DNA from 2 places in the Variovorax terrae genome. Region 1 is predicted to be linked to the other one. Evidence: predicted binding sites of a transcription regulator. Region 1 holds the regulator's gene; the other holds the start of a gene.
The links. The regulator LexA, encoded in region 1, represses DNA repair genes until DNA is damaged. The targets are predictions, from matches to a motif close to ACTGTATNNNNATACAGT.

Region 1 (14,541 bases):
CGGCAGCCTGCGCGTCGAGCAAAGCGGTTTCGAGTTCATGGTGCAGGCTGCCGTTGCCGGTGCCCGCCGCCACCAGGCCCTGCACGCCGTCCTGCACCAGCGCCCGCACCACGGCGCCGCTGGCGCCGGCATAGTTCATGACGATTTCCACGCGCGGCCAGGTCGCCTCGTTCGCTATCTTTTCGATAGCATCTAATGACCACCCCGCCTGGACCTCTGGCCAATTTCGCGTCAAACGCACAGCGCCTTCCTCGACATAGCCGAGCGGCCCGCCCTCGCCCGAGCTGAAGGCATCGAGCCGGTAGGTGTGGGCCTTGCGAACCTCCAGCGCGCCGTGCACCACGCCCGCGCACACGGCCACCACGCCATGCGCGCCCGCCGTGCGCGCCACGGCTACGGCGTCCAGCAGGTTCTGCGGGCCATCCGGCGAGAGGGCCGTGGCCGGGCGCATGGCGCAGGCCAGCACCACGGGCTTGGCGGCCGCCAGCACCGATTGCAGGAAGTACGCGGTCTCCTCCAGCGTGTCGGTGCCATGCGTGATGACGATGCCCTGCACCTCGGGCTGGGCCAGCCAATGGGCGCAGCGCCGGGCCAGCGCGGCCCAGATGCCGAAATCCATGTCCTTGCTGTCGACCTGCGCCACCTGTTCGGTCAGCAGCGGCACGCCGCGCAGCGCCGGGAGGGCCGCCACCAGCTGCTCCACACCAACCTGCGCAGCGGTGTAGCCGATGTTGTCTCCCGCCGTCGCGGCCGTGCCGGCGATCGTGCCGCCGGTGCCCAGAACCACAATCTTTTGCGCCATCGCTTGCAAACTTTCAAAAACTGGTTAAAAATACAGTTACTGGATATTAAGACAGTGATGTGCCCCCAAGGAGCCGCCATGATCGACCTGCCGCAGTTTCCCGTCAAACTCACCGCCCGCCAGCAGCAGATTCTGGACCTGATCCAGAGCGCCATCGCCCGCACCGGCGCGCCGCCCACGCGGGCCGAGATCGCCGCCGAGCTCGGCTTCAAGTCTGCCAACGCCGCCGAGGAGCACCTGCAGGCGCTGGCGCGCAAGGGCGTGATCGAGCTGGTCAGCGGCACCTCGCGCGGCATCCGCCTCAAGAGCGACACGCTGCGCTCCATCAACGAGTCGCGCATCAAGCAGTTCTCCCTGCCGCTGCCCAGCCTGGCCCAGCTGGCCCTGCCCCTGGTGGGGCGGGTGGCCGCCGGCTCGCCCATTCTCGCGCAGGAGCATGTGGACCAGACCTACTACGTCGAAAGCAGCCTGTTCCAGCGCAGGCCCGACTACCTGCTCAAGGTGCGCGGCATGTCCATGCGCGACGCCGGCATCATGGATGGCGACCTGCTCGCCGTGCAGGCCGGCAAGGACGCCAAGAACGGCCAGATCGTGGTGGCGCGCCTGGGCGACGAAGTCACGGTCAAGCGCTTCAAGCGCAACAAGCACCTGATCGAGCTGCACGCCGAGAACCCCGACTACCAGACCATCATCGTCGAGCCCGGCGAGCCCTTCGAGATCGAAGGCCTGGCCGTCGGCCTGATCCGCAACACCATGCTGATGTAGGCGAGCGAGGCATTCCCATGAAGGCGGCAACGGCGCAGCAGGCCCAGGCCCTGGAGGACATCCCCAACATCGGCCGCGCGATCGCCAGCGATCTGCGGTTGATCGGCATCCACCAGCCGCAGCAGTTGCAAGGCCGGGATGCGCTGGCGCTGTACCGGTCGCTCAACCGCGCCACGCACCAGCGCCAAGATCCGTGCGTGCTCGACACCTTCATGGCTGCGGTCGACTTCATGAACGGTGCAGCGCCCGCGCCCTGGTGGCACTACACGGCGCAAAGAAAGAGCTTGTACAGGGATCTCTAGACAAGAAAATTTCCGCAGCGCCAGGTGGCGGGCGTATGGCAGTCACAGGCCATCACCCTGGCGCAGCGGCTGGTTCAGCAATCCTGCCTGTGTTCAACCTCTGTTTTTGACAATCCGCGAGACAGCGCCCGCCCTTGGCAAGGCCCTGCCCCGCACCGACTGGAAAGGTTTCACATGGGAATCGCATTGTTTGCCGTCAGCGGCCTCTTCTCTCCACTGCAGGCCCTGGCCCACTGGCTCATGCCGGGCGTGGCGCATCCGGCCCGCGCGGGACGCCGGCCCGGCCGGCGCGCCAGCCCGTCTGCTATCAAACCCATAGCAGACAATGACCGCTGCACCTGGACCTCCGCCCCCAAAGCATCCAATCTTCGGATTCACCGGCCGCTGCGCGTGGTGCGCGTGCTCGAAGCCGGCCGCCCGCCGGCGGATGCGGGCCGCATGGTGATCTCGGGCAGCATGGCCGATGTCTGCGCCGAGCTGGACCGGCTTGCCGCGCTCGAAGCCACGCGGCACTGACGCGGTACGCTCAGGCCTGGCTGCCCAGCAGGTAGTCGGTCTTGCCCAGCGCCACGCCGTTGTGCCTCAGGATGGCATAGGCCGTGGTCACATGGAAGAAGAAATTGGGCAGGACCCAATGCTTGAGGTAGGCCTCGCCCTTCATGGTGCGCGTCTTCTCACGGCCGACCGGGAAGGTGATCTCCTTGTCCTCCGTGCCATCGAGCCGCTCGGCGGGCACGCTCTCCAGGTAGGCCAGGGTTTTCTCGATGCGCGCCTTCAGTTCGGGCAAGGTGGCCTCGTTGTCCTCGAACTTCGGCGCCTCCACGCCCGACAGCCGCGCCACGCCGAGCTTGGGGCCGTCGCAGGCGATCAGCACCTGGCGCGTGAACGGCAGCATGTCGGGCGCCAGGCGGCACTGCAGCAGCACGGCAGCATCGAACTTCTTCGCCTCGGCATGGGCCTGCGCCTTGTCCAGGAAATGGCTAAGGTTGCCGAGCATGGATTTGAAAATCGGCAGGCTGGCCGACGACATGGAAATGGACATCTGAAACTCCGGTGTGAATTCTGTACGGATTGAAACCGCGGGGGCGGGCCATGCGCCGAAAAAACTGCATGTGCCAAGGCACAATGATGGCATGAACATTGTGATCCTCGACGACTACCAGGATGCGGTGCGCAAACTCGACTGCGCCGCCCGGCTCGACGCCTTCCCGGCCAAGGTCTACACCAACACGGTCAAGGGGATCGGCCAGCTCTCGGTGCGGCTGAAGGACGCCGACGTGATCGTCCTGATCCGCGAACGCACGCACATCACGCGCGCGCTGATCGAAAAACTGCCCCGGCTCAAGCTGATCGCGCAGACCGGCAAGGTCGGCCCCCATGTCGACGTGGCGGCCTGCAGCGAGCGCGGCATCGCGGTGGCCGAGGGCGTGGGCTCGCCGGTGGCGCCGGCTGAGCTGACCTGGGCCCTGATCATGGCGTCCGTGCGCCGCCTGCCCCAGTACATCGCGCACCTCAAGCATGGCGCCTGGCAGCAATCGGGCCTCAAGGCCGCCTCGATGCCGCCGAACTTCGGCCTCGGCACCGTGTTGCGCGGCAAGACGCTGGGCATCTGGGGCTACGGCAAGATCGGCCAGCTGGTGGCGTCCTACGGCCGCGCCTTCGGCATGCATGTGCGGGTCTGGGGCCGCGAGGCCTCGCGCGAGAAAGCCGCCGGCGACGGCTACCAGGCCGCCAGCAGCCGCGCGGCCTTCTTCGAGGAGTGCGACGTGCTGTCCGTGCACCTTCGGCTCAACGACGAGACGCGCGGCATCGTCACGCTGGAAGACCTGTCGCGCATGAAGCCCACGGCGCTGTTCGTGAACACCTCGCGCGCCGAACTGATCGAGACCGACGCCCTGATCGCGGGCCTCAACCGCGGCCGCCCGGGCCTGGCCGCCATCGACGTGTTCGAGAGCGAACCGATCCTGCAAGGCCACGCCCTGCTGCGGCTGGAGAACTGCATCTGCACGCCGCACATCGGCTATGTGGAGCAGGACAGCTACGAGCTGTATTTCAGCGCGGCTTTCGATAATGTGGTCAACTTCATCAAGGGAACGCCAACCAACATCGTCAATCCTGGGGCCTTGCAGGTTCGTCGTTGAGCGCAGCCAGTTCGGTTGCTGTATTTCTCATGCCAGCAACCGGAGATCCGATGGACACCACAGGCACGACTGCCCGACAACCGCCGCTGCCCGGCGTGCTCTGGGCGCTGCTGCTCGGCAACTTCGTCATCGGCACGGGCGTGATGGTCGTGCCCGGCACCCTCAATGAACTCAGCAGCTCGCTGAACGTCCCCGTGGCCACGGCCGGCCAGCTGATCTCGGCCGGCGCGCTGGTCATGTGCCTGGGCGCGCCGCTGCTGGCCGCCGTGGTGGCGGGCTGGGACCGCCGCCGCCTGCTGACGCTGTCGCTGCTCTGGTACGGCGTGCTGCATCTGCTGTGCGCGGCCATGCCGAGCTTCGGCACCCTGTTTCCGGTGCGCGTGCTGGCCGTCATCTCGCCGGCCATCTTCACGCCACAGGCCGCGGCCTGCGTCGGCCTGCTGGTGCCGCCGGCGCAGCGCGGGCGGGCCATCACCTTCGTCTTCCTCGGCTGGTCAGTGGCCTCGGTGCTGGGCTTGCCGCTGGCCGCCTGGATCGGCGGCAGCCTGGGCTGGCGCAGCGCCTTCGCGCTGGTCGGGCTGATGAGTTTTGCCAGCATGGCCTGGGTCTGGCGCGCCATGCCCGACGGCATCCGCCCACCCGCCCTGTCGGCGGCAGCCTGGCGCGAGACGCTGCGGTCGCGCGCGCTGATGCTGTGCGTGGCGGTCACCGTGCTGTACTCGGCCGGGCAGTTCGTGCTGTTCTCCTATTTCGCGCCCTACTACAAGGCCCGCCTCGATCTGTCGCCGCTCCAGCTGAGCCTGCTGTTCGCCTGGTTCGGCGTTTTCGGCTTCATCGGCAATGTCTGGATGTCGCGCAACATCGACCGGCTCGGCACCGCGCGCGCCGTGATGATCAGCATCGCCGGCATTGCGCTGAGCCTGCTGCTGTGGCCGCTCGGCACCAGCCTCCTGCTGGCTGCACTGGTGATGGTGCCCTGGGCGCTGGGCTGCTTCTCGTCCAACTCGGCCCAGCAGGCGCGCCTGGTCGGGCTGGCGCCCATGCTGGCCGCCGGGTCGATCGCGCTCAACACCTCGGCCATGTACGCAGGCCAGGCACTGGGTGCGGCCAGCGGCGGCTGGCTGATCGCCCATGGCCAGATGCACGTGCTGCACTGGGCCGGGCTGGGCGGTGTGCTGCTGGCCATGCTGCTGAGCTGGCGGGCTTCGCTGGCGTCGCCGCCCCTGCGGCAGGCCTGAAGGCCCTGCCCCTTGCGCCTCTAGCGCTTGCGCGGCTTCGGGGCGATTTCCTCTTCGGTGGAAGAGTCGAACAGGTCGAAATCGATCAGGTTGTCGTCCGGGACCGTGGGTGTGGGCTGGGTCGTGCGCAGCTCGGAGCCATGGCTGGGCGCGGAAGTGGTGGTGGAGAAATCCTCGCCCGGCTCGATGAAGGCCGATGGTGGGAGCTCTTCACTCAGCTCTTCGCTGAGGTCGATGTCCAGGCCCAGGCGAGGCGAAGGCTTGGGCAGCGGCACCAGGCCGGGCCAGGTGTCCGCCGCGCTCCTTTCCGCCGGCGGTGCGGTGGACAGGGGCTGGATCGCCGTGGCCGAGAAGGTCGGCCGCCCCGGCAGCGCGCCGTTGCCGGGCGGGTTCGAATTGAGGGAGTCCGACAGATCGCTGTCGACCGGCTCGCCGCGGCGGTCCACCACGTCCTTGGCGATCGTGTAGAGCAGCAGCAGCTCGCGGTAGGCCTCCAGGTCGAAGGCGTCGCCGTCGCCGCTGCCGGGCTTGCGGAAAATCGACTCCTCGATCACGTCCAGCACCCGCGCCGACGGCCACAGCGCCTCGATACGCGAGAGCGCGGCCTCGTAGGCCTCCAGGCCCCGGCTGTCGGCGCTGAAGGCCTCGAACGGCGGCACCTGCGCGTTGAACACGCGGTTGAAATCCTCGCGCAGGTGGTCGTATTCGGCCCGGCGCTCGAGCGAGTGGTAGATCTTGAACAGGTCCAGGTAGGCCAGCGCGCTGGTTTCCACGTTGTCGCTGATGTGGTTCTTCAGCACCTCGATGGCCTGGTCGTACTGCCCGAGGGACACGAAGAAGTCGGCCTGCTGCTGGATGTCGAACAGTTCCTCGGCCTTGACGGCGCGCCCGCTGCCGCCCGTGCTGCTCACGAAATCGGAGCCGATCACCGACGGCAGCACCGACACCGGGCCAGCCGCCGGCGCGATCGTCCGCGACTTGAGGCTTTCGAACATGGACTCGTCCACGCCCAGATCCACATCCACTTCGGTCAGCGGACGCGAAAAACCCGAATGCGCTGCCTCGGGCAGGTGGGCCGCCAGGTTCAACTCGTCGTCGGGCGCCTCGACGCGGTCGCGGCCATGCCACCAGTTCTGCCCCACGGTTTCGCCGCTGCGCTTCTGGCGCCACGCATAGCCGGCAGCTGCGATGGCTGCCAGCAGCAGCGCGATGAGGCCGTACACCAGCCCATTGGAATAGCGTTCGTCCTCGGCCTTCTGCAGCTTGGTGCGCAATTCGCCGAGGCTGGCCTGGTTCTTCACCGTCAGGTCGCGAAGCGATTTGACGTCCGTCTCCAGCCCCTGCAGGCGCTGCGCATCGCGCAGCAGGTCCTGCGGCTGGGCGTTGAGCGCGCGCCACAGGGCGGCCGCCTCGGCGCGCTGCTGTTCGTTGGCCGCCGGGGCCGACAGCATCTCGGTGGAGGACCGCAGGGTCGGGTCGCGCTCGACCAGCAGGTCGGCCCCCTCGAGCTTGAGGCGGGGTTTGCCGCCCGCCGCCTCGCGCGGCCGCTTGGGCGGCGCAGCAGCAGGCCCCTGCGGCGCCGGGCTGGCCGCGGCTGCGGTGTTGGTGCTCGCAGCGGCCCGGGCCTTGCGCCGTGCCTTGGCTGCGGCCTTGGGAACCGCCTCCTCGCCCACGGGCGCCCGCGCCACGGGATTCGCAGCGGGAACGGACGGCACCGCCGAGGCGGCCAATGACGGCTGCGGCATGGGCACAGTCACGGGAGGAGCAATGACCACCGGCGCAGCGGATGCCGGCGCGTCGCTGGACAGGTCGGCCAGCAGCACATAGCGGCGGGTGGTCTTCTGGGTGCAGCCGGCCCGCAGGTAGACCGTGACCACAGGCTCATCGACGATGGCCGAGGAACGGATGCGGACCAGGACGTCCTGCGGGCTGGCGCCCGGCTCGACCACGGTGCGGACCTTGCCGCCATCGATCCGGGTGTCGGCATGGAAAACGTCGGCGTCAAAGCACAGGGTCGACGGGTCTTCGCCGGATTCCAGCCGGACCGGCACGGTCAGATCGAGCGGGCGCCCGATCAGCGTGGCACCGCGCGCGCGCCCAAGAGACAGGGCCATGCTGCTGCACGCAGCAAGCAACAGAATTCCTCCGACAGCGGTACGGCGCAACTTCACAGCGAGCTTTTCATATGGTTACATTGAATTTTGACACAGGCCCCGGTTCATCCGCTACGTGATAATGCGCGGCATGAAAGTTGTTTACACCACGGTCGGCGTCGTGGGCGCCGGCGCCATGGGCCAGGGCATCGCCCAGATCGCAGCCCAGGCCGGCAGCACCGTCCGCCTGTTCGACACCCAGACCGCCGCCATCGCCCGGGCGCGCGAGGCAATCTTCGCACAATGGGACAGGCTGCGGGACAAAGGCAAGCTGGATGCCGCCCAGGCCGAGGCCTGCAAGGCCCGCTTGCTGACCGCCGACACGCTGGCATCGCTAGCCGATTGCGACCTCGTGGTGGAGGCCGTGGTGGAGCGGCTCGACGTCAAGAAAAGCCTGTTTGCCGAGCTGGAGGGCCTCGTCTCGCCCTTAGCGGTGCTGGCAACCAACACCTCGTCGCTCTCGGTCACCGCGATTGCCGCCGGCCTGAAGCGGCCGCAGCAGTTCGCGGGCTACCACTTCTTCAATCCGGTGCCGCTGATGAAGGTGGTCGAGGTCATCGCCGGCCTGAAGACCGCGCCGGCCGTCTGCGCCAACCTGGCCGACTATGCCCGCCAGATGGGCCACACGCCGGTGCAGGCCCAGGACACGCCGGGCTTCATCGTCAACCACGCCGGGCGCGGCTACGGCACCGAGGCCCTGCGCATCGTGAGCGAGGGCGTGGCCGATTTCGCCACCATCGACCGCATCCTGAAAGACCAGGCCGGCTTCAAGCTCGGCCCGTTCGAGCTCATGGACCTGACGGCGCTCGATGTCTCGCATCCGGTCATGGAGTCGATCTACCGCCAGTACTACGACGAGCCGCGCTACCGCCCCAGCACCATCACCGCGCAGCGCCTGGCCGGCGGCATGGTGGGCCGCAAGGCCGGTGAAGGCTTCTACCGCTACGCCGATGGCAAGGCCGAGCTGCCGGCTGAGCCCGCCGTGCCGCAGATGGCCGAGCTGCCGCCGGTGTGGGTATCGAGCCGCGCCACGCGGCGCGCCGAGCTGTACCAGCTGCTCAAGGACCTGGGCGCGCGCATCGAAACCGGCCAGTCGCCCTCGCCCGCCGCGCTCACGCTGGTCGCGCCGCTGGGCTTCGACGTGACCACGGTCGCCGTGGTCGAGCGGCTCGACCCGGCGCGCACGCTGGGCATCGACCTGCTGATCGAGGACAGCGCCACGAAGCGCCGCGTGCTGGCCACCAACCCGGCCACCCGCGCCGACATGCGCGACGCGGCCCATGCGCTGTTCGCGCGCGACGGCAAGCCGGTCAGCGTGATCCGCGACAGCGGCGGCTTCGTCACCCAGCGCGTGTTGGCCACCATCGTCAACATCGCGGCCGACATCTGCCAGCAGCGCATCTGCAGCCCGCGCGATCTCGAAACCGCCGTCACGCTGGGCCTGGGCTACCCGCTGGGCCCGCTGGCCCTGGGCGACCGCTGCGGCCCGACCAACGTGCTCGAAGTGCTGTTCAACATGCAGACCGTCTATGGCGATCCGCGCTATCGCCCCAGCCCCTGGCTGCGCCGGCGCGGCGCGATCGGGCTGAGCCTGCTGCACGAAGAAGATTGATCACAACCCACCCACCATGCCCGCCGAAATCAAAAGCACCAGCCATGGCCAGACCATGGTGCTCACGCTCAGCAACCCCGAGCACCGCAACGCGCTGGGGCCCGAGATGTACGCCGCCGGCGTGGAAGCGCTCAACGTGGCCGAAAGCAGCCCGGAGGTCCGCTCGGTGGTCATCGTGGGCCAGGGTTCGCTGTTCAGCGCAGGCGGCAACCTGCAGCGCCTGCTCGGCAACCGGCAGCAGCCGCCCGAGGTGCAGGCCCAGAGCATCGAAGGCCTGCACAACTGGATCGAGTCGATCCGCACCTTTCCGAAACCGGTGATCGCGGCGGTCGAGGGTGCGGCCGCCGGTGCCGGCTTCTCGCTGGCGCTGGCCTGCGACTTCATCGTGGCGGCGCACAACGCCGTGTTCGTGATGGCCTATAGCAACATCGCGCTCTCGCCCGACGGCGGCGCGAGCTGGAGCCTGTCGCACGCCCTGCCGCGCCAGCTCGTGACCGAGCTGCTGATGTGCGGCGAGCGCATCGGCGCGCAGCGGCTGCACCAGCTCGGCCTGGTCAACCTGCTGGCGGAGCCCGCGAGCGCGCTCACCGAGGCCCTGGCCCTGGCGGAGCGGCTCAATGCCCGCGCGCCCAATGTCCTGGCCAGCATCAAGGAACTGGTCGGCGACGCGGCGGACACCACGTTCAACCGCCAGCTCGCCGCCGAGCGCCAGCATTTCGTCAAGAACCTGCACCACGCCAATGCCGGCATCGGCATTGCCGCCTTCCTCGACAAGCAGACGCCGCGCTACGGCTGAAGCGCCGCCGCGCGCGGTGCGGCCCCCTCCACAGGCCCCGCAGACACTCAGGTGACAACCCTGGGGGTGGGGACTCGTCCCGCACGCGACAATGAGCCTGTCATCAGTCACCGAAAAGACAGGCCATGGACGACCCGATTCTTAACATTGAAGAACGTGAAGCGATCAATGCTGGTCGCTGGTTCTCATCCCTCTCACCCTCGCTGCGGCACGACATTCTCCGATGCGCCTACGTCAAACGCTACAAGGACGGCGAGCTGATCGCCGCCCGCGGCGATCCGCCCGAGGAATGGATCGCCTGCGCCAAGGGGGCGGTGCGGGTGAGCTCCACCTCGATCTCGGGCAAGCAGATCACGCTGACCTACGTGGAGCCCGGCATCTGGTTCGGCGACGTGTCGATCTTCGACGGCGACCGGCGCACTCACGATGCCTATGCGCATGGCGACAGCACCATCCTGTGCGTGGCCAAGGCCGATTTCCGCAAGATCCTCGCCACCCACGTCGAGCTGTACGAAGCCATGCTGCGCCTGCATGCGCGCCGCATCCGCCAGCTCTACGGCCTGGTGGAAGACCTCAACACCCTGCCCCTGCGCGCGCGCCTGGCCAAGCAGCTGCTGCACCTGGTGCGCAGCTACGGCGTGCCCAGCCTGTCGGACAGCCGCGAGATGCGCATCGGCCTGCAGCTGGCCCAGGAAGAACTGGCGCAGCTGCTGGGCGCCTCGCGCCAGCGCGTCAACCAGGAGCTCAAGGCCATGGAGCGCGAGGAAGCCATCCGCATCGAGCCGGGCGGCCTGCTGGTGCGCAACCGCGAGGCGCTGCTGCGCATCGCCGAATCGGACAACTGACCACAAGAACATGAGCGACTTCGATCATTTCGTCGGCACCCGTGCCGTCTCCGACAAGCACGCCTTCGACGTGGCGGCCCTGAGCACCTGGCTCGGCCAGAACCTCGAAGGCTTCGCCGGTCCCTTGAGCGTGGAGATGTTCAAGGGCGGCCAGTCCAATCCCACCTACAAGCTCATCACGCCATCGCAGAGCTATGTGATGCGCGCCAAGCCCGGCCCGGTGGCCAAGCTGCTCCCCTCGGCCCACGCCGTGGAGCGCGAGTTCGCGGTCATGAAGGGCCTGCACGGCACCGACGTGCCGGTGGCCAAGATGTACTGCCTGTGCGAGGACGAATCGATCATCGGCCGCGCCTTCTACGTGATGGAGTTCGTGCAGGGCCGCGTGCTGTGGGACCAGGCCCTGCCCGGCATGGACCCAGCCGAACGCGCCGCCATCTACGACGAGATGAACCGCGTCATCTCTGCGCTGCACACCGTGAAGTTCGCCGAGCGCGGTTTGAGCAGCTATGGCAAGCCCGGCAACTACTTCGAGCGCCAGATCGGGCGCTGGAGCAAGCAGTACGTGGCCTCGATCACGCAGCCCATTCCCGAGATGGACAAGCTCATCGAGTGGCTGCCGGCCCACATCCCGGCCAGCGCGCGCGACGAGGCCAAGGTCTCGATCGTGCACGGCGACTACCGCCTGGACAATTTGATGTTCCACCCGACCGAGCCGCGCGTGCTGGCCGTGCTCGACTGGGAGCTGTCCACGCTCGGCCACCCGCTGGCCGACTTCAGCTACCACTGCATGGCCTGGCACATCCCGCCGGGCTCGTTCCGCGGCATCGGCGGGCTGGACGTGGCCTCGCTGGGCATTCCCACCGAGGAAGCCTACATCCGGCGCTACTGCGAGCGCACCGGCATCACCACGCCCGAGGCGCTGAAGGCCGACTGGAATTTCTACATGGCCTACAACCTGTTCCGCCTCGCTGCCATCCTGCAGGGCATCGCCAAGCGCGTGGAAGCCGGCACCGCCTCGAGCGCGCAGGCCGTGAGCTCCGCCGCCGGCGCCCGGCCGCTGGCCCAGATGGCCTGGAAGTTCGCCCAGCAGGCGTAAGAAGCCAACCCCCCCGATTTACCCAGATACCCAACGGAGCCCCAGATGGATTTTGACTACTCCCCCAAGACCAAGGAACTTCAGGCCAAGGTGCTGAAGTTCATGGACGACCACATCTACCCGGCCGAAGCCCGGTACGCCGCGGAGCTGGCGGCCAACACGGCGGCGGGCAAGCGCTGGACCGCCCTGAAGACCATCGAGGAACTCAAGCCCAAGGCCCAGGCCGCGGGCCTGTGGAACCTGTTCCTGCCGGTGGACAGCGCGGCCGCCTCCGGCTATGAGGGCGCGGGCCTGACCAACCAGGAGTACGCACCGCTGGCCGAGATCATGGGCCGCGTGCCCTGGGCGCCCGAGGTCTTCAACTGCTCGGCGCCCGACACCGGCAACATGGAGACCATCGCGCGCTACGGCGACGAGGCCAACAAGGCACGCTGGCTCAAGCCCCTGCTCGAAGGCAAAATCCGCTCGGCCTTCGCCATGACCGAGCCCGAGGTCGCCTCCAGCGACGCCACCAACATCTGCACCCGCATCGAGCGCCAGGGCGACGAGTACGTCATCAACGGCCACAAGTGGTGGATCTCCGGCGCGGCCGACCCGCGCTGCGCGGTCTTCATCACCATGGGCAAGACCGACCCCGAGGCGCCGCGCCACTCGCAGCAGAGCATGGTGCTGGTGCCGGCCGATGCCAAAGGCATCCGCATCGTGCGCCCGCTCAACGTGTTCGGCTACGACGACGCGCCGCACGGCCACGTCGAGATGTACTTCGAGAACGTGCGCGTGCCGGTGTCCAATATCCTGCTCGGCGAAGGCCGCGGCTTCGAGATCGCCCAGGGCCGCCTCGGCCCGGGCCGCATCCACCACTGCATGCGCCTGATCGGCCTGGCCGAGCGCGCGCTGGAGCTGATGTGCAAGCGCGCCTCCTCGCGCGTGGCCTTCGGCAAGCCGGTGGCCGCGCAGACGGTGACGCAGGAGCGCATCGCCGAGGCCCGCTGCAAGATCGACATGGCGCGCCTGCTCACGCTCAAGGCCGCCTGGCTGATGGACGTGGCCGGCAACAAGGTGGCCAAGACCGAGATCGCGATGATCAAGGTGGTGGCGCCCACCATGGCCTGCCAGGTGATCGACTGGGCCATGCAGGCCCACGGCGGCGGCGGCATGTGCGACGACTTCCCGCTGGCCTACGCCTATGCCGGTGCGCGCACCCTGCGCTTTGCCGACGGCCCGGACGAAGTGCACCGCAACGCCATCGCCAAGTGGGAGCTGGGCAAGTACGGCAGCTACGGCCGCGATGCCGAGGCGCCGGTCACGCGCGGCGGCTGATTCGCAGCCGCTCCTGTTTTCATAGCAGGAAAAGACCGCAGGACCTGGACCTGCGGTCTTTTTTGTTTGAAATCAGAGAGAAATGTCGGTGGACAGGCCGCCGAGCGCCGCTTCGCAGGCGCTGGTGAAGATGGTGGCCGCGTGCTCCAGCGTCGGCATGTCCGACGGCGTGCACTCCATGCGCAGGTAGGCCTTGCCGCGCAGCAGCATGAGCATGAACGGGACCTCGGCCGTGGGCCCGGGTTCGGGCCAGTCCATCAGCAGCCCCGCCAGGCCCGCATCCAGCCAGGCCAGCGCATGGTCACGCTCGTCGGCCAGCACGGCATAGCGCTCCCAGAAGGGCTTGGGAATGCTGTCCCAGCCCACTTCCTGGTACATGGCGAGCCAGCGCATTTCCTCGGGCAGGTTGGGGTCGGCGGTGGTCTGCAGCGTGTCGGTGTAGAGCTGGTAGGCCTTTTTCTCGAGCGCATCCTTCAGCCGGCGGTTCATGACGAGAACGGCCACGTCCTCGTTGATGCCCAGTTCGGCGCGCGCGCGCAGCTCCTCACCGCGGATGAAGTTGCGGGAAGGCCGCCCCCGCTCCATGCGCCAGGGCTTGTTGCCGACGGTGCCTTCCAGGGAAAAGCCCTTGCCTTCGCTGCGCTCGGAAAAGGCAAAGCCCCGGGTTCCGGCCCATTCGGACACCTGGCTGCTGGCCAATTGGGAACTGGGAGCGAACGCCTCCTTGGCATCCTTGGCAAAAACCTTTTTGAAGCGCTCGAACATGGAAGCTTGATTTCCCCTAAAGTTGTGCATTATTGAATCAAACGCCCCAAAGAGGTAGCCCATGATCGAGGTTTTTTCCTGGCCCACGCCCAACGGCCACAAGGTTCACATCATGCTGGAGGAATGCGGCCTGCCCTACAAGGCCATTCCGGTCAACATCGGCAGCGGCGACCAGTTCAAGCCCGACTTCCTGGCCATCAGCCCCAACAACAAGATCCCGGCCCTCATCGACCCGCAGGGCCCGGACGGCCAGCCCATCTCGCTGTTCGAGTCCGGCGCCATCCTGCTCTACCTCGCGGGCAAGACGGGCAAGCTCCTGCCGCGGACCGACCGGGGCCGCTACGAGGTGCTGCAGTGGCTGATGTTCCAGATGGGCGGCGTCGGCCCGATGCTCGGCCAGGCGCACCATTTCAGGATGTATGCGCCGGAAAAGATTCCCTATGCCATCGAGCGCTACAGCAACGAAGCCAAGCGCCTGTACGGCGTGATCGACAGGCAGTTGTCAAGGAACCGCTATATCGCCGGCAAGCAGTATTCGATCGCCGATATCGCGATCTTCCCCTGGCTGCGCAGTTGGGCCAACCAGGGCATTGTCCTGGCGGACTACCCGCATCTGGAAAAGTGGTTTGCAGAGATCGCCGAACGCCCCGCGGTGCAGCGCGGCGTCAAGGTGCTGGCCGACCTGCGCCGGCCCATCACCGACGAC
Region 2 (14,541 bases), 110 kb from region 1:
CAATCGTGCCGGACACCCCCTTGGCCGTATGCGCCAGCCGCTCCGCCGTGCCCCAGTCGTCCGCCGCCAGGGCCTGACGGATGTCGTCGGGCACGCCGGGCTGGCCTGCCACATAGCGGCGCAGCATCGACAGATACAGCGGCTTCTTGCCCATCATGCGGCTCAGCCCGGTGGCCGTGTCGAGGCCGGGAATGCCGTCCAGCGGGTCGCCGGCCGGGGCCTCGGCGGAACCAGCCCCGGCACCTGCATCCGAGCGCGGCTTGATCCACTTGAGCAGCATGTCCCACAGCTGCTCGGGATTGATCGGCTTCATGAGGAAGTCATTCATCCCGGCCTCGCGGCAGCGGTCGCGGTCCTGCTGCATGGCGTTGGCCGTCATGGCCACGATCGGCAGGCCGTGCAGCCGGGCATCGCGCCGGATCTCGCGCGTCGCAGCGATGCCGTCCATCACCGGCATCTGCATGTCCATCAGCACCAGGTCGTAGCGCGAGCGCGCCACCATGTCCAGGGCGATCTGGCCGTTGTCGGCGATGTCGACCACGAAGCCGGCGTCCCTGAGGATTTCGGAGGCCACCATCTGGTTGATGTCGTTGTCCTCCACCAGCAGCAGGCGCGCCTGGCTGATCGCCGCCAGCCGGCCGGTGGCCTCGGCGGCGGCCGGCGGCGCGGCCTCGCGCTGCTCGAAGTGCTCGACGCCGAGCGCCGCCATCGTGGTGTCGAACAGCATGGAGGCGCTGATGGGCTTGACCAGCACGCTGCCGATGCCCACGGCCTCGGTCTCCTTGAGCATTTCCTCGCGCCCGTAGGCCGTCACCATGATGAAGCGCGGCTCGCGCTCCAGGCCCAGGGCCTTGATCTGCCGGACCGTCTCGATACCGTCCATGCCGGGCATGCGCCAGTCCAGGTAGACCAGGGAGAACGGGTGGCCGCCGGCCGCGGCGTTGCGCACCCGTTCGACGGCGGCCCGGCCCGACGAGGCCTCGGACACGGAAAACCGCATGGTCTCCAGCATCTCGTGCAGCACGGCGCGGGCATTGTCGTTGTCATCGACCACCAGCACGCGGCAGCCGCGCAGGTCCGGGTTCAGCGACAGCTCCCGCCTGCGCAGCTGGCTGACGCCCAGCCGCGCCGTGAACCAGAAGGTGCTGCCCTTGCCGAAGCTGCTGTTCACGCCGACCTCGCCGCCCATCAGCTCGGCCAGCTTCTTGGAGATGGCCAGCCCGAGCCCGGTGCCGCCAAACCGGCGCGTGGTGGAGCTGTCGGCCTGCTGGAAGCTCTGGAACAGGCGCCCGACCTGCTCCTCGGTCAGGCCGATGCCGCTGTCGCGCACCGCGAAATGCAGCAGGATGCCGTCGGCGCTGCGCTCCTTCACGCGCGCGGACACGACGATCTCGCCCTGCTCGGTGAACTTGACCGCGTTGTTGGCGAAATTGATCAGGATCTGGCCCAGCCGTAGCGAGTCGCCGACCAGCATCGGCGGGACATCGGGCGCGATGTCGAACACCAGCTCCAGGCCCTTGGCATTGCTCTTCTCCGTCAGCAGGTTGGCCACGTTGTCCAGCAGCTTCTCCAGCTCGAAATCGGCCTGCTCGATGTCGAGCTTGCCGGCCTCGACTTTCGAGAAATCGAGGATGTCGTCGATGATGCCCATCAGGTGCTGGCCCGAGCTCTGCACCTTGCTGATGTAGTCGCGCTGGCGCTGCGTGAGCTCGGTCTTCAGCGCCAGGTGCGACATGCCGATGATGGCGTTCATCGGCGTGCGGATCTCGTGGCTCATGTTGGCCAGGAAGTCCGACTTCATGCGGGTGGCCTCCTCGGCGATCTCCTTGGCGCGGCGCACGGCTTCTTCCGCCTGCTTGCGCTCGGTGACGTCGCGGCCCATGCCCATGATGCCGAGCAGCTGGCCGTCCTCGTCCCAGAACGGCCCGTTGACGGTTTCGAACAGCTTGCGCCGGCCGTGGTGGTCGGTCAGCCACTCCTCCTGGCGGCGCGTCTGCAGGGAGCTCAGGATGCCCCGGTCGCGCTCGCGCAGCGCCTCGGCCAGCCTGGGCGGCAGCAGCTCGGCGTCGGTGCGGCCGACGATCTCCCCCACCGGCTTGCCCACGGCCGTGGCGAAGGCCTCGTTGCAGCCCAGGTAGCGGCCGTGCGGGTCCTTGTAGAAGATCGGGTCGGAGATCGAGTTGATGAGCGAGCGCATGGTCGCGCGCTGGCGGCCCATGGCCTCGGCGGCCCGCTTCTGCTCGGTGATGTCCTTGAGCGAGGCGATATTCAGCGCGCGCTTGTCGTCGCGGGCCAGGAAGACGGTCACCTCGACATCGACCACGCGTCCGTCCTTGCAGCGGTTGCGGCTTTCGAACGTGACCGGTCGGCCCGTCTCCTGCAGCGCGGTCCTGACGGCACGCGACTGGTCGCGCGAGAAATCCATGTCGAACACCGAGATGTCCATGCCGAGCAGCTCGTCGGCCGTGTAGCCCAGGTGCTGGCAGGCCGCCTTGTTGGCATAGACCACCTTGCCGGCCCGGGCGTCGAGCCACAGCATCGGGCCCGCGTTCTCCACCACGAGGTGGTTGAACACCATCTTTTCCTCGAAGCGCCTTTGCTGCGTGATGTCGCGGAAGTTGATGACCACCCCGACCACCTTGCCGTCCACCCGCTGGGGAATGACGTGGCGCTCGAAGGTGCGGCCGTCGTTGAGCTCGATCACGTCGAAGTCCTCGAGCTCCGGGTGGGCCTGCAGCTCGCGGATCTTCGCGATGAAGCGTTCCGGGTCCCGCGTCAGCGCGGCATGCCGCTGCATCTGCTGCTCCGCCTGGGCCGGCCCCGGCGGCTCGGCGGAGGTGCCCCACATCTCCAGGAACTTGGTGTTGCTGTAGGTCTTGCCGTCGGCAAAGCGCACGGCCATGATGCCGTCGTCGGTCGAGTTCAGCGTGGTGAGCAGCAGCTTCAGCGACAGGCGCGCGCGCGCCAGTTCCTGCTCCAGCTCGCTCACGCGCGTGGCCAGGCCATTGGGGCCGGGCGCGGGGCCGCTGCCCTGGGAGAAGGGAGTGGGCTCGCTCATGACAGCCGGTCCGCCACGTCGCGCAGCTCCCGGGCCGCGGCGGCGCGTTCGGCCATCGGCAGGCGATCGAGGTCGATGGTCAGCTGCATGCCCGGCCGCTTGTGCTGGATCACGCGGTGCTGGCGGCCCTGGCCCGCGATCTCGCCTTGCACCCGGAAGACGGCGATCGGCTCGGCGAAGCCCTTGGCCACCACCGGGGACATGGCCTCGGTGTCGATGGCCTCCTGGACCAGCGCCTGGGTCTCGCCGGAAATCATGATCTGGCCGGGTTCGGCCGCCTGCTCCAGCCGCGCGGCCAGGTTGACCTCCGGGCCGATGATGGTGTAGTCCATGCGCTGTTCGCTGCCAAAGTTGCCCACGTCGCAAAACCCCGTGTTGATGCCGATCCGGATCTCGAACGACTTGTTGATGCCGGCCTCGCGCCAGAGCACGCGCAGCTCCGCCATGCGCAGCTGCATGGCCAGCGCCATGCGCACGCATTGCAGGGCATCCTCCTTCACGCCGAGCGACACGGGGTCGCCGAAGAAGATGACCATGGCATCGCCGATGAACTTGTCGAGCGTGCCGCCATACTCGGCGGCGATGTTCGACATCTCGGAGAAATAGCTGTTGAGCAGCAGGGTCACGTCCTCCGGCTGCCACTTCGCGGTGGAGGCCGTGAAGTCCTTGATGTCCGAGAAGAACACCGTCAACCGCTTGCGCTGGGTGCGGATCTCCGCCTGCCGCGAGCCGTCCAGTAGCGACTGGCAGACCTGCGGCGCCAGGTAGCGCGAGAGCTTCTCGGACAGCGACTGCAGGCGCCGTGCGTTCAGGTTGTGCTCGAGATGGGTCTTGACCCGCGCCAGCAGGATGGGCGGGCTGATCGGCTTGGTGATGTAGTCCGTGGCGCCCAGGTCCAGGCCGAACTGTTCTTCGTCGACGCTGGTCAGCGCCGTGAGGAAGATCACCGGGATCGCCGCCGTCGCGGGGTCCTGCCGCAAGCGGCGCATCACGTCGTAGCCGTCCATGTCGGGCATCATGATGTCCAGCAGGATCAGTTGCGGAGGCGCATCGGACTGCACCATCTCCAGCGCCCGGGCCCCCGAAGGCGCCAGCATGACTTCGTAGTGCTCCTCGAGCAGCGCCGTCATCAGGTAGAGGTTGTCTGGCGTGTCATCGACCACCAGGATTCGGTGCGGCTGTCCCGCACCCTGCGCATCGTTCATACGCGGCGGATTCTGCACTCAACCCAGCCTCCATGGCAAGGCCGAACGGCCCCGCTCCGGCGCACCGTGCCCAGGCCGCGGCCGGCTCGAACACGCGCCGCATTGGCAAAGTCCTCGGCCTTGCGCTGCAAAACGGCTATCCTCCCGCCTTGTAACAAACGATTCACCGGCCTCCCGCCGGGCCGCGAGAGGCGCTGACGCCGGACCCGTTCGGGCCGATGCGGGGCGCCTGTGTCATCAGGGTGGCATCTGCAGTCCCGAGTATCCTCAAGCCCATGTACGCGCAATTCTTTGGTCTGAAGCAGGACCCTTTCTCGATTGCCCCCGACCCGCACTACCTGTTCATGAGCGAACGGCACCGCGAGGCGCTGGCGCACCTGCTGTACGGGCTGGGCGGTGGCGGCGGCTTCGTGCTGCTCAGCGGCGAGATCGGCACCGGCAAGACCACCGTGTGCCGCTGCTTCCTGGAGCAGATTCCGGCCAACTGCAACGTGGCCTACATCTTCAACCCCAAGCTCACCGCGGGCGAACTGCTGCAGTCGGTGTGCGATGAATTCCGCATCCCGGTGCAGCACGCGGGCCCGGGCGCGCCCACGGCCAAGGACTTCACCGATCCGCTGAACGCCTTCCTGCTGCGCACCCATGCCGCCGGCCAGAACAACGTGCTCATCATCGACGAGGCGCAGAACCTCAGCGCCGACGTGCTGGAGCAGCTGCGCCTGCTCACCAACCTCGAAACCAACGAGCGCAAGCTGCTGCAGATCATCCTGATCGGCCAGCCCGAGCTGCGCAAGATGCTGGCCCGCCCCGAGCTGGAGCAGCTCGCGCAGCGCGTGATCGCGCGCTTTCACCTCGACGCGCTCACCGAGGCCGAAACCGCGCAGTACATCCGCCACCGCCTGGCCGTGGCCGGCCTGAGCGGCGCCCTGCCGTTCGACCGCAAGGCGCTGCAGCGCATCCACCAGCTCTCGCGCGGCGTGCCGCGCCGCATCAACCTGCTGTGCGGCCGCGCCCTGCTGGGCGCCTATGCCAACGGCCAGGCCACGGTGGACCGCCGCGTGGTGGACAAGGCCGCTGCCGAAGTCTTCGACCCCGCCGAAACGGCCGCGCCGGCGCGCGGCCGCGCCGCGGCCTGGGGGCTGGGCCTCATCAGCGGCGCGGCCCTGTTCGGCGCGGGCCTGCTGGCCTTCAACAGCAGCCTGTTCCAGCCCGCCACCGCCGTCGCCACGGCGAGCCCGGCGCGAGCGGCTGCGCCTGCGGCGAAGGCCTCGGCCGCCGCAACGCCTGCCTCCAGCCCCGCAGCAGCGGCGGCAACCCCGGCAGCCTCGGCGGCCGCTGGCCCGGCCTTCCTGGTGCGCGACGAGAGCGAGGCCTGGCGCGCGCTCGCTGCCTCCTGGCCCCTGGCGCTCGGCGAGGGCGATCCCTGCCAGGCCGCCCAGCGCCAGCAGGTGCAGTGCTTCCGGAGCAGCCGCACCAGCCTGGCCCTGATCCGCCAACTGGGCCGCCCCGGCCTGCTCACCGTGTACGACGAGAGCCGCCAGCCCGGCTACGCCCTGCTCACCGGGCTGACCGAGCAGGACGCCACGCTAGTGCTCGGCGGCGCCGCGCAGACCGTGCCGCTCACGGCCCTGGCCGAGATATGGCGCGGCGACTACGCCACCTTCTGGCGCTCGCCCCCGGGCTACTCCGGCAAGACCGCCGACAGCCCCAGCGGCCCGGTGGCGCAATGGCTGGCCGCCCAGTTGGCTGCGCAACAGCCGGCCCGCACGCCGGCAGCCCGGGAAACGCCGCTGCGCGCTCGGGTCTATGCCTTCCAGCTGGCCCAGGGGCTGGTGCCCGACGGCCGCGCAGGCCCGATCACCTTCATGCAGCTCAACCGCGCCGCGGGCGTGGAAGAGCCGCGCCTGCAGACCGGCAACCCCTCCACGAATCGACCTTGAGAGAACAGCAGGCATGTCCTACATCCTCGATGCACTGAAGCGAGCCGACGCCGAACGCGAGCGCGGCACGGTGCCCGGCCTGCACGCGCAGCCCGCCGCGCTGCCGGCCCATGACCCGGCGCAAGGCAGGCGCCAGCCCCTGCTGTGGGTCGGCCTGGCCGTAGCGCTGCTGATGCTGGGCCTGCTGGCCTGGCGCCTCGTCCTGGCCCCTGCGCCCACGCCCTCACCCGCCGCCCCCACTGCTCCCCGCGTGGCCGCCGCGCCGGCTGCACCGCTCCAGATTCCTGCGGCGCCGCGGCCGGCCCCCGCACCGATGCCCGAGCCTGTCGTGGCGGCGCCGGCCGCCCCAACCCCTTCCCCCAACGCCGTGCCTGCCCCGGCGCCGGCGGTTCCCGCCGTGGCGTCCCCCTCGGCCAAGCCAGCGGCCTCCCCCGCACCCGCCAGGGAGCCGGCCCAGGCCGCGGACACAGCCGCCGCCAAGGCCAAGCCCGCCGCGGCCCCGGCCCCCCGCATCTATGCGCCCGACGAACTGCCGCCCGACATCCGGGGCCAGTTGCCCGCCCTCGCCATCAGCGGCTCGGTGTATTCGGAGAACCCGCAAAGCCGCATGCTCATCATCAACGGGCAGGTGCTGCATGAGGGAGAGCGGCCTGCGGCCGACCTGGTGCTGGAGCAGATCGGGCCCAAAGCCGCCGTGCTGAGCTTTCGCGGCTACCGCTACTCGCTGGGGTATTAGAGGCTAGAGGCGCGAACCCGGCCGGCGGCCCTTCCCAGTCAGGGCGCCGGTACCGCCGGCGGTTGCGCCAGCCCGCGCAGGCAGTGCAGCTGCCAGGTGAACTCTTCCGCGAAGGCCTCGGGATCGCGCACCGCGTAGCCGCCGTAGGCGTAGACGCTGGCATAGGCCGCGTAGCTGGCCGCCTCCAGCGCCCGGCCCGCAAGCGCCTGCGCAACGGCATGGGTGGCCGAGACCGCCGCGTGCGCCGCGCCGTCCAGCGAGCGCGAGCCCGGGTGGCTGCGCGCCACCTCGGCCACGCGCCGCGCGGCCTCCTCCAGCGCGGGCCGCGCCAGCCGCCCATCCACGAAGGCACGCAGCGCCGCCACGCCGGCCACGGCTTCGGGCGCTTCCAGCAGGTGCTGCACGCGCTCGGCGCAAGCCAGTCCGAAGGCCAGGCGCAAGGGTTCCTGGTCGGCTGCGTCCAGGCCAAGCGCCACGGCCAGGCGGCTGAGTTCGGGGTTCATGGCATCGGCCTTTCCATCCGGGACGGGCACGGGTTGCGCCCAACCCCGATGGTAGGCCGCTTCCGCCGGGCTCAGGCGGGTTGCGCGGTGAAGGCCTTGGACAGTAAAAGCGCCACCACCGCCATGGGCATTCCTGCGTCCACCCAAATACTGTATAAACAAACAGTCTTTCAAATCTTCCCAACGCCACCCATGCCCGCCGCCTCCGCCCCACGCCACGTGGCCGCCCTCCCGGGCGGCCTGTCGGCCCATGTCTGGCGGGGCGAGGCGCTGGCGCGGGCGGGCGATGCCTGCGTGCCCACCGGGCACGAGGCGCTGGACCGGCAGTTGCCCGGCGGCGGCTGGCCGCTCGATGGCATGGTCGAGCTGCTGCAGGAACAGGCCGGGGCCCATGCCTGGCGGCTGCTGTCGCCCGGCTTGAGCCAGGCCCTGGCCAGCCAGGCCGGGCCGCTGGTGCTGGTGGGCGCGCCTCACGACCCGTTCGGCCCCAGCCTGCACGCCCAGGGGCTGCCCGGCGAACGGCTGCTGTGCGTGCGCACCGACAGGCCCGCGGCACGCCTGTGGGCCGCCGAGCAGGCGCTGCGCTGCGCCGAGGTGGCGGCGGTGCTGGCCTGGCTGCCGCAGGCCCGCAGCAGCGAATTGCGCCGCCTGCAGCTGGCGGCGCAGCAGCACCGACGGCTGCTGTTCGTGTTCCGCACGCCCGCCGCCTGCCAGGAATCGTCGCCCGCGCGCCTGCGCCTGCTGCTCGACGGCGCCGAGGCGCTGCACGTGCATATCCTCAAGCGGCGCGGGCCGCCGCTGGAGACGCCGGTGGTGCTGCCGGCCGGCCCCGAACGCTTGGCAGCCCTGCTGGCCGCGCGCAGGAGCCGCAGCCCTGCGCCGCCGCCCGCCCACATCACCCCCTTGAACCGGAGGCCCCATGCCCTGGATCGCGCTGCAGCCCTCGCATGAGGACGAGCGCGCCGCCTGGGGCTGGCGCGCGCTGCAGTTCACGCCGCGCGTGGCGCAGGTGGACGAAGCCCTGCTGCTCGACATCTCGGGCAGCGAGCGGCTGTTCGGCGGCCAGCAACGCCTGCTGCGCCGGTTTTTGCAGTCAAATCTGCCCGATGTCCGCGCCACCTGGTCACAGGGCGCTACATCTTTGATAGCACTGGCCTTGCTGCGCCTGAAGCGCCGGCAGGAGCCCGCGCCGCCAGCACTGCCCGCCGCCCTGCCGCTGGACACGCTGAGCGCCGCGCGCGAGCACCTGGACACGCTGGCGCGCACCGGCTGCCGCACCTGGGGCGAGCTGCGCGCGCTGCCGCGCGGCGGCGTGGCGCGGCGCTTCGGCGCGGCCCTGCTCGACGCGCTGGACGCGGCCTGGGGCGAGCGGCCCGAGCGCTACCCCTGGCTCACCCTGCCCGAGGTGTTCGACCTGAAGCTGGAGCTGCCGGCCCTGGCCACCAGCACGCCTGAGCTGCTGTGGGCCGCCCAGCGCCTGCTGGCGCAGCTGCAGGCGTGGCTGCGCGCGCGCCAGCGCGGCGTGCTGGCGCTGGAACTCGAATGGACGCTCGACCTGCGCCGCCTGAACGGCCAGCCCCTGCCGCCGCACGAGCAACTGCTGGTGCGCACCACCCAGCCGGCGCAGGACATGGCCCACCTGCGCCGCCTGCTGGGCGAGCACCTGGCCCGCGCCCGCCTCTCGGCCCCGGCCAGCCACCTGCGCCTGCGCTCGCTGGAGACCGCGCCCTGGGCCGGCGCCAGCCACGGCTTCCTGCCCGAAGACAACGCCCCGGGCGACAAGCTGCACCAGCTCGTCGAGCGCCTGAGCGCACGGCTGGGCGCCCACAGCGTGGTGGTGCCCCAGGCCCGGGCCGACCACCGGCCCGAGCGCATGCAGCAGTGGCGGCCGGCGCAGGAGATGCTGCCCCGCGTGGCCGTGCCGGACGCGGTGCAGGGCCTGGCGCCCGCTGCCCGCCCGCCGCCGCGCCGCCCGGCCGGGCCGCCCCCGCCGGGCGCGGCCGATGCCCTGTACCCCGCCTGGCTGCTGCCCGAGCCGCTGCCGCTGGAGGTGCACCAGGACCGCCCTCACCACGGCGGTGCCCCGCTGCGCCGGCTGACGCGGCTGTACCGCGTGGAAACCGGCTGGTGGGAGGCCGGCCGCGCGGCGCGGCGCGACTACTTCATCGCGCGCAGCGACACGGCGGGCCTGGTCTGGATCTACCGCGAGCACGCGCCGCCCGGGGGGCTGGAGCGGGCGGCCTCGTTCCGCTGGTACCTGCAAGGCCTGTATGCCTGAAGCGCACGACAAGCCGCAGCCCGACACGCGCGACGACGAGGACGAGCTGCCGCCGGTGCTCTCCAGCGGCCCGGACCGCCTGCCGCGCTATGCCGAGCTGCATGCCTTGAGCAACTTCAGCTTCCAGCGCGGCGCCTCACACCCGTGGGAACTGGTGCAGCGCGCCTACAACCTCGGCTACGAGGCGCTGGCCCTCACCGACGAATGCTCGGTGGCCGGCGTGGTGCGGGCCTGGTCGGGCCTGAACCGGCACCTGGAGCGCATCCGGCAGCTCGAAGCGCAAGACCCCGCGCAGCGGCGGCTGCGCCCCTTCACGCTGCTCTACGGCAGCGAGTTCGCGCTCGAAGGCGGCCGCCTCATCGCCCTGGCGCGCGACCTGGGCGGCTGGGGCGGCCTGTGCGAGTTCATCACCGCAGCGCGCACCGGCGATGCGGCCAAGGGCGAGTACCGCGTGGGCTGGGAGCACAGCGATTTCAGCCTGCTGGCGGGCTGCGAGATCCTGTTCGCGCCCGGGCGCCCGCCTGGCGGCGCTATCGATTTGGAAGCATTCTGCGACCGCCTGACGCGGACATCGGGCCTTTTTCCCTCTCAAAACCTGTGGCTGGCCGCGGAACTGCTGCACGGCCTGGACGACGACCTCTGGCTGGCCACGCTGCAAGAGGCCGGCGCGCGCTGCGGCGTGCCCCTGGTGGCCGCCGGCGACGTGCACATGCACAAGCGCTCGCGCAAGCGGCTGCAGGACGTGATCACCGCCGTGCGCGTGGGCCGCCCCGTGGCCGACTGCGGCTTCGCGCTGCAGCCCAACGCCGAGCGCCATTTGCGCACGCGCCTGCGGCTGGCCGAGACCTACCCGCCCGAGCTGCTGGAGGCCACGCTGGAAGTGGCGCGCCACTGCGGCGGCTTCGACCTGAAATCGATCCGCTACGACTACCCGCTGGAGACCGTGCCCGCCGGCCTCACGCCCGCGCAGGCGCTGCGCCAGTTGGCGTTCAAGGGCGCGGCCGAGCGCTACCCGCGAGGCGTGCCGGCCCAGGTGAATGCCTGGCTGGAGAAAGAGCTGGCCCTCATCGCCACCTGCCAATACGAGATGTTCTTTCTCACCGTGCACGACATCGTGCGCTTCGCCCGCAGCAAGCACATCCTCTGCCAGGGCCGCGGCTCGGCCGCCAACTCGGTGGTCTGCTACTGCCTGGGCGTCACGGCGGCCGACCCGATGCATTCGAACCCGCTGCTGGAGCGCTTCATCAGCGAAGACCGGCGCAACGAGCCGCCCGACATCGACGTGGACTTCGAGCACGAGCGGCGCGAAGAGGTGATCCAGTACATCTACGCCAAGTACGGCCGCGAGCGCGCCGCCATCGCGGCCGTGGTGATCGGCTACCGCACGCGCAGCGCCATCCGCGATGTGGGCAAGGCCCTGGGCCTGGACGAGCCGCTGATCGACGCCTGCACCAAGGACCACCAGTGGTTCGACGACGCCCTGGCCTCGCAGCGCCTGGCCACACTCGCGCAGCAGGCCGGCACGCCGCTCGACGCGCGCCAGGCGCAGCTCTGGGTCGAGCTGACCCACCAGCTCATCGGCTTTCCGCGCCACCTGAGCCAGCATGTGGGCGGCTTCGTGCTCACGCAGACCCGGCTCACGCGCCTGGTGCCGGTGGAGAACGCCTCCATGGTTGATCGCTCCGTCATCCAGTGGGACAAGGACGATCTCGAAGACATGGGCCTCATGAAGGTGGACGTGCTGGCGCTGGGCATGCTCAGCGCCATCCGCCGCTGCCTCGATTTCGTGAGCCAGCGCCGGGGCCAATCGTTCACGCGCTACGACATCGGCGCGGAAGATGAAGAGACTTACGACATGATCTGCCGCGCCGACACCGTGGGCGTGTTCCAGATCGAAAGCCGCGCGCAGATGTCCATGCTGCCGCGCCTGAAGCCCCGGATCTTCTACGACCTCGTGGTGGAAGTGGCCATCGTGCGGCCCGGCCCGATCTCGGGCGGCATGGTCCATCCCTATCTGCAAGCGCGCAGGCGCAAGGAGCAGAACCTGGCCATCGAGTACGAGCGCTCTTCGCTCGAAAGCGCCGCCGAGCCGCCGCGCCTGCAGAAGGCGCTGGAGCGCACGCTGGGCATCCCCATCTTCCAGGAGCAGGTGATGGAGATCGCCATGATCGCGGCCGGCTTCAGCGCCACCGAGGCCGACGCCCTGCGCCGCGGCATGGCGGCCTGGAAGCGCACCGGCGACGTCAAGCGCTTCGGGCCCCGGCTCATCGACGGCATGCTGGCGCGCGGCTACACGCTCGAATTCGCCCAGCGCATCTTCCAGCAGATCCAGGGCTTCGGCGAATACGGCTTTCCCGAGAGCCACGCCTACAGCTTTGCCCTGCTGGCCTACGAGAGCAGCTGGCTCAAGCGCCACGAGCCCGAATGCTTTCTCGCCGCCCTGCTCAACTCGCAGCCCATGGGTTTCTACACCCCGTCGCAACTGATCCAGGACGCCCAACGCCACGGCGTTCAGGTGCTGCCCGCCGACGTCTCGCACAGCGACTGGGACTGCACGCTGGAGACCGCGCCCACGGCCGCCACCGCCACCGCACGCGGCGTGGCCGTGCGCCTGGGCCTGCGCCTGGTGGGCCGCCTCGGCAAGGAAGCCGCCCAGCGCGTGCCCGCCGCGCGCGCCCAGGCCCCGTTCACCAGCACCGAAGACCTGGGCCAGCGCGCCCAGCTCGACGCACGTGACCTCGACGCGCTGGCCGCGGCCGACGCGCTGCAATCGCTCTCGGGCCACCGCCGCCAGCAGGTCTGGGACGCCGCGGCCCAGCACCGCGCGCCGGCCCTGCTGCGCGGCGCGCCGGTGAACGAAGAGGCGCTGTGGCTGGCGCCCGCGCCCGAGGCCGAGGAAATCACCTTCGACTACGCCGCCACCGGCCTCACGCTGCGCCGCCACCCGCTGGCCCTGCTGCGCCCGAAGCTCGCGCGCCGGGGCCTGCTCAATGCCGACGAACTCAAGGCCCTGCCGCACGGACGCTGGGCCAGCGCCTGCGGCCTCGTCACCGTGCGCCAGCAGCCGCAGACGGCGAAGGGCACCATCTTCGTCACGCTGGAGGACGAGACCGGCCCCGTCAACGTGATCGTCTGGCGGCATGTGCGCGAGCAGCAGCGCGAGGCCCTGCTCAAGTCGCGCCTGCTGGCCGTGCGCGGCATCTGGCAGCGGGATGACCCGCAGCGCGATGGCTCGCAGTGGGATGAACAGCCGCTGGACGGACAGCCACGCAGCGCAGACCGCGGCGGCCAAGTCTGCCACCTGATCGCCCACCGCCTGCTCGATTTGACGCCGCTGCTCGGCCGCCTGGGAGGCCAGAGCGGCAAGAGCCGGGATTTCCATTGAGTGCCCCAGCCAAGGAGCCGCCATGCCCCCGCCCTACCCGCCCGCGCTGCGCATCCTGATCTGCCTCAAGCCCGACCCCGGCGTGCAGGCCGCGATCGACCGCTTCCGCGTGGACACCGGCTGGCCGAGCTGGCGCCGCTGGACCACCGCGCCCCGCCTGCATCTCACGCTGCAATGCTGGGACGGCTTTCCCGGCAGCGAGGTGGAGCCGCTGCGCGCCGCCCTGCGCGGCGTCCCCATGGCGCCGCTCGACCTCGTGCTGGACAAGCCGCAGCTCTGGCATCGCCAGACCGCGGTGCTGCTCGCGCGGCCGAACGCCGGGCTGCAGGCGCTGCACGAGCGCATGCGCGCCGCTCTGGGCCAGGCCGGCCTTCTCATGGCGCCGCATCTGCAGCCCCACGTCACGCTGTCCTACCGCGCCCCCGAGCCGCCGCCGGCCGATGCCGGCCCCGGCATCCCCTGGTGCGCCCGCGAGTTCCTGCTGATCTGGTCGCAGCTGCCGCCCGCCTACCCGCGCGCGCACCACGAGGTGCTGCAGCGCTACGGCGCGGCCGAAGCGAGCCCGGCGGCGTGATTGGGCAGGAATTCAAAGAAGAATCGCCCCGATGTCCGCGTCCCGCTGTCATTGGCAGCTATCGAATTCATAGCAAACCGATTCGCCCGGCGTCAGCCCTTCAGGCCAGCAGCCCGTCGGCAATCAGCCGCCAGTGCGCCGCATCCACCGGTGTGATCGACAGCCGGTTGCCCTTGCGCAGCACCATCATGTCGGCCAGCGCCGGCACGCCGCGCAGCTCGGGCAGGCCCAGCACGCGCGTCTTGCGCAGCGCCTGCACGTCCACCAGCAGCCAGCGCGGCGCATCGAGCTTGGAGGCCGCGTCGTAGTACGGAGACTTCGCGTCGAACTGCGTCGGGTCCGCCCGCACGCCCGAGGCCACGCGCGCAATGCCCACGATGCCCGGCTCGGCGCAACTGGAGTGGTAGAACAGCACGCCATCGCCCACCCGCATGCCATCGCGCATGAAGTTGCGCGCCTGGTAGTTGCGCACGCCCACCCAGGGCACCGTGGCCTTCGGCGCCGCCAGGGCGTCGTCAATCGAGCATTCTTCGGGCTCGGATTTCATGAGCCAGTAGCGGGGGGTGGTGGAGGCCATGGCGGGGCGAGGGGTGGTCGTGAACGAATGAACCCAGCAGGGACGGGACAATGGGCCGGACTATAGCCCCACCCGGGCGCCCCTCCAAGTTGAGCGGCCCTGATCGGCCAGGCTCACTGAACGCGGTCGCCGTATCGGATGGCGGTGAGAGCGCTGGATTCAAACCTCAGCGTTGTCATGAACTGGCCCGTTCCCGGGTTGTAGGTCCATTCATCGACCGATTCGCAGGCCGTGTTGACGACGATCGTGGGGCCACTTGACGACGGCGATGACGAAGGCGTGAAG

Region 2: imuA (translesion DNA synthesis-associated protein ImuA) is a predicted target of LexA. The motif match lies at 7,592-7,609, and genes of this name have one in related genera.

The regions. Positions count from the first base shown of each region.
Region 1 is NZ_JALGBI010000001.1:1,960,695-1,975,235, forward strand. Features, by position in the region: gene MMF98_RS09255 (asparaginase) at 1-802, opposite strand, end outside; gene lexA (transcriptional repressor LexA) at 881-1,567, shown strand; gene MMF98_RS09265 (helix-hairpin-helix domain-containing protein) at 1,585-1,869, shown strand; gene MMF98_RS09270 (hypothetical protein) at 2,044-2,385, shown strand; gene MMF98_RS09275 (DUF1993 domain-containing protein) at 2,396-2,911, opposite strand; gene MMF98_RS09280 (D-2-hydroxyacid dehydrogenase family protein) at 3,003-4,010, shown strand; gene MMF98_RS09285 (MFS transporter) at 4,061-5,248, shown strand; gene MMF98_RS09290 (type IV pilus assembly protein FimV) at 5,269-7,362, opposite strand; gene MMF98_RS09295 (3-hydroxyacyl-CoA dehydrogenase) at 7,493-9,013, shown strand; gene MMF98_RS09300 (oxepin-CoA hydrolase, alternative type) at 9,030-9,809, shown strand; gene MMF98_RS09305 (Crp/Fnr family transcriptional regulator) at 9,935-10,654, shown strand; gene MMF98_RS09310 (phosphotransferase) at 10,665-11,750, shown strand; gene MMF98_RS09315 (acyl-CoA dehydrogenase family protein) at 11,796-13,070, shown strand; gene MMF98_RS09320 (hypothetical protein) at 13,143-13,835, opposite strand; gene MMF98_RS09325 (glutathione binding-like protein) at 13,897-14,541, shown strand, end outside.
Region 2 is NZ_JALGBI010000001.1:2,073,580-2,088,120, forward strand. Features, by position in the region: gene MMF98_RS09750 (response regulator) at 1-3,058, opposite strand, end outside; gene MMF98_RS09755 (adenylate/guanylate cyclase domain-containing protein) at 3,055-4,263, opposite strand; gene MMF98_RS09760 (ExeA family protein) at 4,539-6,203, shown strand; gene MMF98_RS09765 (general secretion pathway protein GspB) at 6,217-6,939, shown strand; gene MMF98_RS09770 (hypothetical protein) at 6,978-7,442, opposite strand; gene imuA (translesion DNA synthesis-associated protein ImuA) at 7,635-8,393, shown strand; gene MMF98_RS09780 (DNA polymerase Y subunit UmuC family protein) at 8,362-9,720, shown strand; gene MMF98_RS09785 (error-prone DNA polymerase) at 9,713-13,105, shown strand; gene MMF98_RS09790 (2'-5' RNA ligase family protein) at 13,128-13,679, shown strand; gene MMF98_RS09795 (EVE domain-containing protein) at 13,780-14,256, opposite strand; gene MMF98_RS09800 (DUF2845 domain-containing protein) at 14,370-14,541, opposite strand, start outside.